Regions from separate parts of the Streptomyces sp. NPDC101237 genome, predicted to be linked through region 1. Evidence: riboswitches for the same ligand, from Rfam matches in the RefSeq annotation. Region 1 holds a riboswitch; each other region holds the start of a gene.

Evidence for each region. A riboswitch is a leader RNA that binds a small molecule or an ion and turns the genes downstream of it on or off. The one in region 1 is predicted to bind cobalamin.
Region 2: another riboswitch for cobalamin. It lies ahead of ACIRQ9_RS20955 (ribonucleoside-diphosphate reductase subunit alpha); the one in region 1 lies ahead of ACIRQ9_RS33830 (cobalamin biosynthesis protein).
Region 3: another riboswitch for cobalamin. It lies ahead of metE (5-methyltetrahydropteroyltriglutamate--homocysteine S-methyltransferase); the one in region 1 lies ahead of ACIRQ9_RS33830 (cobalamin biosynthesis protein).

The regions. Positions count from the first base shown of each region.
Region 1 covers NZ_JBIWNY010000030.1:41,790-43,979, reverse strand. The annotation lists gene ACIRQ9_RS33840 (anion permease) at 1-686, shown strand, start outside; gene ACIRQ9_RS33835 (hypothetical protein) at 706-933, shown strand; cobalamin riboswitch at 1,078-1,222, shown strand; gene ACIRQ9_RS33830 (cobalamin biosynthesis protein) at 1,321-2,190, shown strand, end outside.
Region 2 covers NZ_JBIWNY010000013.1:39,911-42,100, reverse strand. The annotation lists gene ACIRQ9_RS20955 (ribonucleoside-diphosphate reductase subunit alpha) at 1-1,024, opposite strand, end outside; cobalamin riboswitch at 1,151-1,283, opposite strand; gene ACIRQ9_RS20950 (GNAT family N-acetyltransferase) at 1,281-1,835, opposite strand; gene mctP (monocarboxylate uptake permease MctP) at 1,945-2,190, opposite strand, start outside.
Region 3 covers NZ_JBIWNY010000018.1:182,514-184,703, reverse strand. The annotation lists gene metE (5-methyltetrahydropteroyltriglutamate--homocysteine S-methyltransferase) at 1-1,114, opposite strand, end outside; cobalamin riboswitch at 1,282-1,507, opposite strand; gene ACIRQ9_RS26645 (CoA transferase) at 1,805-2,190, opposite strand, start outside.

The DNA of each region.
Region 1 (2,190 bases):
ACGGCACCAACGACGCGCAGAAGACGATGGGCATCATCACCCTCGCGCTGATCGCGGGCGGCTCCATCGCCCCCGGCTCGAACCCTCCCACCTGGGTCATCCTCTCCGCCGGCCTGGCGATCGCGCTCGGCACCTACATCGGCGGCTGGCGGATCATCCGCACCATGGGCAAGGGCCTGACCGACCTCCGGCCGCAGCAGGGCTTCGCCGCCCAGACCAGCGCGGCCACCGCCATCCTGGCCTCCTCCCACCTCGGCTTCTCGCTCTCCACCACGCACGTCGTCTCCGGCTCCGTGATGGGCGCGGGCCTGGGCCGCAAGGGCGGCACGGTCCGCTGGTCCACCGCCACCCGGATGATGGTCGCCTGGGTGCTCACCCTCCCCGCGGCCGCCGTCGTCGGCGCGCTCGCCGAGTCCGTGACGGACCTCGGCGACTGGGGCACCGCGGCGGTCGCCGTCTTCCTCGCCGCCTCCAGCGCCGCCATCTGGAAGCTCTCCCGCCGCCAGGTGGTGGACAGCGCGAACGTCAACGAGACCGACCCCGCGGAGCCGGCCGGCGTGGTCACCGCGGCGATGGCCGCCGTCACCCCGCCGCCCGCGGGCCCGGTCACCGAGAACCTGACGGCCACCATCCCCTCCCCCGCCGCCCCCGCCGCCCCCGCCGCCGACCCGGCCGCGACCGTCTGACACCCGAGGAAGAACCGACATGAACATCGACTGGGCAGCCATCGGCTCCGTCTTCGGCGTCAGCCTCGTGGTCACCGTGGGCATGGTGGCCCTCTTCACCCTCGGCATCAAAGGCCTCTCCGCCCGCGAACGCGCCGTCGCCCAGGGCAACTCCGCGGCGGTGGCCGTGACCGCCGCCTACCTGTGCTTCGCGGCCTGCGCGGTCGCCGTGGCCTACGGCATCCACCTGATCGTCGCCAAGCCCTGACCCGGGCGGGCCGATCGCCCGCACCACCGAAGGCTCCCTCCCGGTCCGCGGGAGGGAGCCTTCGGCGTGCCCCGAGAAGCCCGGGCCGAACCGCCGGTGTGGGCCTTCCCACACACTCCCCTCGCAGGTCAACGGCAAGTTGACGGGTCTTCCGGGGGCGTGGTGGACTTCCGGAGCCAAGTACGGCGGCATGAGAGGAAGCCGGTGCGAATCCGGCGCGGTCCCGCCACTGTCACCGGGGTAGCAGTCCCCGCGAGCCAGGAACTCTCACCGCCGTTCTCGTCGAACCAGGGCGTGGACACCCTGAGTGAGGACAATTCGCCATGCGTGGCTGCCGAACGAGGTTGAGTATCCGGCCACTTCCCGCCTCCGCGGCGGGCTGAGCCGATGGGTGCCGAGCGCGTCTTCGCGTACGGCGCCGCCGCCGGCCTTCTCGGCGACCTGTTGCTCGGCGATCCGCGCCGCGGCCATCCGGTCGCCGCGTTCGGACGCGCGGCCGGAGCCGTCGAGCGGACGCTGTGGCGGGACCATCGCGGCTGGGGCGCGCTGCACACCGCGCTGTGCGCGGGCGGTGCCGTGACGCTGGGCGCGCTGGCCCAGCGGGTCGTACGGCCGTCGACGGCGGCGTCCGTCGTGCTCACCGCGACCGCCACCTGGGCCGTCGTCGGCGGCACGTCGCTCGCCCGTGAGGCGGGTGTGATCGGGCGCGCGCTGCGGGCCGGGGACGTCGAGGCGGCCCGGGCCCGGCTGCCGCACCTGTGCGGACGCGATCCGCAGACCCTGGACGCCGACGGGATCGCCCGCGCCGTCGTGGAGTCCGTGGCCGAGAACACCAGCGACGCCGTCGTGGGCGCGCTGGTGTGGGGAGCCGTCGCCGGAGTGCCGGGGCTGCTCGGCTTCCGGGCCGTCAACACCCTGGACGCCATGGTGGGCCACCGGTCGGCCCGGTACCGGCGGTACGGGTGGGCCTCCGCGCGGCTGGACGACGTGGCGGGCTGGCCGGGAGCCAGGCTCACCGCCGTCCTGGCCGCCGTCGCCGGAACCGACCCGCGAGGGGCCCTGCGGGCCTGGCGGTCCGACGCCGCGAAGCATCCGAGCCCCAACGCCGGTCCGGTGGAGGCGTCGTTCGCGGGCGCCCTCGGGGTACGGCTCGGCGGGACGCTGTCGTACGGAGGTCGGGTCGAGCACCGGCCGGTGCTGAACGGGGAGGGACGGACCGTGGAAGTCGCCGACATCCAGCGGGCGGTGCGGTTGTCG
Region 2 (2,190 bases), on a different contig from region 1:
ACTCGTCCGGGATCCAGTGCGCGAGGTTCAGGTTGTGCGTACGCCGGGCGTCCTCACCGGTGTTGTCGCGCAGCTCCAGGAACTCCTCGATGTCGGAGTGCCAGGTCTCCAGGTAGACCGCGGCCGCGCCCTTGCGCCGGCCGCCCTGGTTCACCGCGGCGACCGAGGCGTCGAGCGTCTTGAGGAACGGCACGATGCCGTTGGAGTGCCCGTTGGTGCCGCGGATCAGCGAGCCCCGGGAGCGGATCCGGCTGTAGGAGAGGCCGATGCCGCCGGCGTGCTTGGAGAGCCGGGCCACCTGGTGGTAGCGGTCGTAGATGGAGTCCAGCTCGTCCTTCGGGGAGTCCAGGAGGTAGCAGGACGACATCTGGGGGTGCCGGGTGCCGGAGTTGAAGAGGGTGGGGGAGGAGGGGAGGTAGTCGAGGCGGCTCATGAGCCCGTAGAGCGCGGCGACTTCGTCCAGGGCGCGGGCCGTGTCGTCCTCGGCGAGGCCGGCGGCGACACGGAGCATGAAGTGCTGCGGGGTCTCGACGACCTTGCGGGTGATCGGGTGCCGGAGCAGGTAGCGGCTGTGCAGGGTGCGCAGGCCGAAGTAGCCGAAGCGGTCGTCGGCGGCCGGGTCGACCAGGGCGTCCAGGCGGGCCGCGTGCAGCTGCGCGAACGCGGCGGTGCGGTCCGCGATGAGGCCCTCGCGGTGGCCGACGGCGACGGACTCGGTGAAGGACGTCACGCCCTGCGAGGCGGCCTCGGCGCGGATGGAGATCGTCAGCAGCCGGGCGGCGAGCCGGGAGTAGGCGGGGTCCTCCGAGATGAGACCGGCGGCCGCCTCGGTGGCCAGCTCGCGCAGCTCGGCCTCGTCGGCCCGCGCGGAGCGGCCCCGCAGCGCGGCGGCGGCGACCCGGCCGGGGTCGGCGTCGGGGAGGTCGGCGGTCAGCCCGGTCAGGGTCCGCAGCAACGCGGTGCCGGGACCGTCCTCGTCCACAGAGATGGTCGCTGAAGCCGGTTCGGCTGGCGCGATGGTCACGTGGGGCTCTCCCTCGCTCGGCACGGGGCCTGGCGGAGGGCAGGGGGCAGCACACGGGCGCACGCACGCGTGTCGCGTCCCCGGCCCACTCCACGAGGCCCGGACGTCGGAACACCCGGGCCGGACGGCCGGGCGTCGGCTGTCGGCAGGTCCTCGGACTGACGCTCACGCACAGATGTGCGCAAGTACACCGTTGCGGGACAGTTCCGGATTCGCACCGGATTCCCCTGCGGCGACAGCGAGCATGAGCATACATCTAGTGCCGGGTCGCGGTGGCACCCCCACATGTTGTGTCGCGGAGGTGTCGGAGTGTCAGCTCGTAGGTGAGGAGAGTGACGTCGTCCAGGTGCGGCACGGGATTCCAGTCCCGCTCGGGTGTGCGGACGAAACCGAGGCGTTCGTAGATCCGGTGGGCGGCGTGCATGCCCCGCTGGGTCGACAGGACGACGGCCGTGCAGCCCTCCGTGGCCCGCGCGCGGTCGAGGCAGGCGCGCACCAGGGCTTCGCCCGCACCTCGGCCACGGGCCTCGCGCGCGACCGCGAGCGCCCTGATCTCGGCCTCGCCCGAGCGCGCGATGTCGGCGATCGGGCCGGGGCCGGCGACGAAGGTGACCCCGCCGAGGAGCGTGTCGCCGTCCACGGCCACGAGGACCTCGGCGGCGGTCGCGCGGGTCGCGACGTTCTTCAGAACGGGGAGGTACTCGTCGTCCTCGCCGTAGTCGAGGAGGCCGTCCCGGAGGTAGGCCTGGACGGTGATCTCGCCGAGGGCGTCGTACTCGGTCGGCCGTGCCGTGCGGATGCGGATCGTCATGGGCGTGAGTGTGGACGACGGCGGGCCGCCGTGGTGACGTCTTTCCGGCGGCCCGCCGCGGGTCGTCAGGGGGTGCCCGCGCAGGTCCTCGCGCCCCCGACGGGGCGGGTCAGAGGGCGCCCTCCGCCACGGCCGGCGGGAGTTCCCTCTCCACGCCCGGGTCGCCGGCGTCGGCCGTGTAGTCCGCGGCCGTCGTCTCGTCGATGCCCTCCGGGGCCTTCAGGGCCTTCAGGACGAACGTCAGGACCACCGTGACCACCACGTTCATCACGAACGCCGTCAGGCCGATGTAGCCGATCTCACCGATGCCGGGGATCTCCTTGGCCGAGCCCCCGAAGTGCTTCTGGGTGGGGGA
Region 3 (2,190 bases), on a different contig from region 1:
CGAGGGTCACGATCTCGCCGGTCTTCTGCTTCGCGAAGGCGAGCCAGCGCAGGATCCGCGGGTCGATGTCCCGTTCGGCGGCCGCGTCGAGCGGCACGTGGAGCAGGGAGCAGGACGCGGCCACGTCGACCCGGTCGGCGAGGCCCAGCAGGGTGCCGAGCGTGGACAGCGACTTCTGCAGGTCGTTGATCCAGATGTTGCGGCCGTCGACGACGCCTGCGACCAGCCGCTTGCCGGGCAGTCCGCCGACGGCGGCCAGCGCCTCCAGGTTGCCCGCGGCGGCCTGGGTGAAGTCCAGCGCGAGCCCTTCGACCGGTGCCTCGGCCAGGACGGGGAGGGCGTCGCCGAGGCGGTCGAAGTAGGAGGCGACCAGCAGCTTCGGCCGGTCGGTCAGCGCGCCGAGGTCGCGGTAGGCGCGCTCGGCCGAGTGCAGTTCGGCCGGGGTGCGGTCCTGGACCAGGGCGGGCTCGTCCAGCTGCGCCCACCCGGCGCCGGCCGCCCGCAGGTCGGCGAGGACTTCGGCGTACACCGGCAGGAGCCGGTCCAGCAGGGTGAGCGGTGCGAAGCCGGCGGGGGCGCCGGGTGCGGGCTTGGCGAGGAGGAGGTAGGTGACAGGACCGACCAGGACCGGGCGGGCGGCCAGGCCGAGGGCAAGAGCCTCCGTCAGCTCGGTGACCTGCTGGGCGGTGTTCGCGGTGAAGACGGTGTCCGGGCCCAGCTCGGGCACCAGGTAGTGGTAGTTCGTGTCGAACCACTTGGTCATTTCGAGCGGTGCGACGTCCTGGGTGCCGCGGGCCATGGCGAAGTAGCCGTCGAGCGCGTCGGCGGCCACGGCCTCCCGGTGGCGTTCCGGGACGGCGCCGACCATGACGGTGGTGTCCAGGACGTGGTCGTACAGCGAGAAGTCGGCGGTGGGCACCTCGTGGACGCCGGCGTCGGCGAGCTGCGTCCAGTTGGTGGCGCGCAGTTCGGCGGCGGTGGCGCGCAGGGCGTCGGCGCTGACGCGGCCCTTCCAGTAGCCCTCGATCGCCTTCTTCAGTTCACGATGAGGGCCCTGGCGGGGGTAGCCGTACACGGTGGCCCGTGCTGCCGCGGCTGCGGACTTCGATGTCACGGAGATCTCCTTCGCGAGATGAATCCCTGAGATCCCGGGGACCGGGGGAGCGCGAAGGGTGTGACGCACCGGACGGCGGCGACCTCGCGCGCCAAGGGCGCGGTCGTCCCGTCTGGTATGCACGCCGACCCGCCCACGAGGTCACCGGGGTATCCGCGCACGGAACGGTCCGCGCGCGGGCAGTCGGCAGGTCTTCGGACTCGCGGGCACGCCCTCCGGTCTCCCGGCGGGCACCTACTGGCCGTCGCTTCCCAGGTCCGGTACGTCGGACCCAGTGCGTATGACGGCGTTCGTTCCCACTCACCGCTGCGGGGCAGTCCCGGATTCCCACCGGGTTCCCTCTTACGACGCCCTCTCCGGCTGACAGGGCGAACCAGCTGCTGGGACCAGCCTAGGGGGTATCGCCCGGCGGGGAGGTGCGGCGTCCACGATGCGGAGGGTGACTCAGGACACGAGTGGAATGCCGGGGGGCGGCAGACGCCATCCTCGCGCTTTCCGTCCCTTTTCCCGCATCTCGACAGCCCGGAGAACAGCATGGCCGAGGCGGAACGCCGGGCCGCCACGACCGGAGGCCCGGCGTACGCCATCGATGCCCAGACCGCCCTGAAGGTGACCGATGACGGGGGCGAGGTCGTCTCCGAGGGGCGCTGGAGGCTGTTCGGGGTGCAGCGGACCGCGGGCGTGTGCCGGTCAGTTGGGCTGAGGCAGCCACAGAGGGGCGCTGCTGCCGCGGGGGAGGAGGACGTCGCGGAAGTGGCCGGGGGTGCGGGACATGACGATCTGGTCGGTGACGCCCTGGTAGTGGCCGCAGGGAGTGTCGGCGGTGAAGGTGTCAGGGTCCAGGTAGGCGTGCGGGGAAACCGGGTCCGGGTCGAGCGCGGTCGCGTGCGCGTAGTCGCGGTCGAAGACGCCGAGGCTGAGGATCCAGGTGGCGATGCGGGTGAGGTTGAGGGTGACCCGGTAGCTGCCGCCCTCGGTGGCGCGGCGCATCAGCGCGGCGAGCGCACCGGTCGTCGCCAGCCAGGACAGGACGTAGTCGTTGACGACGCTGATGTACGGCAGGGCCGGTGTACTGG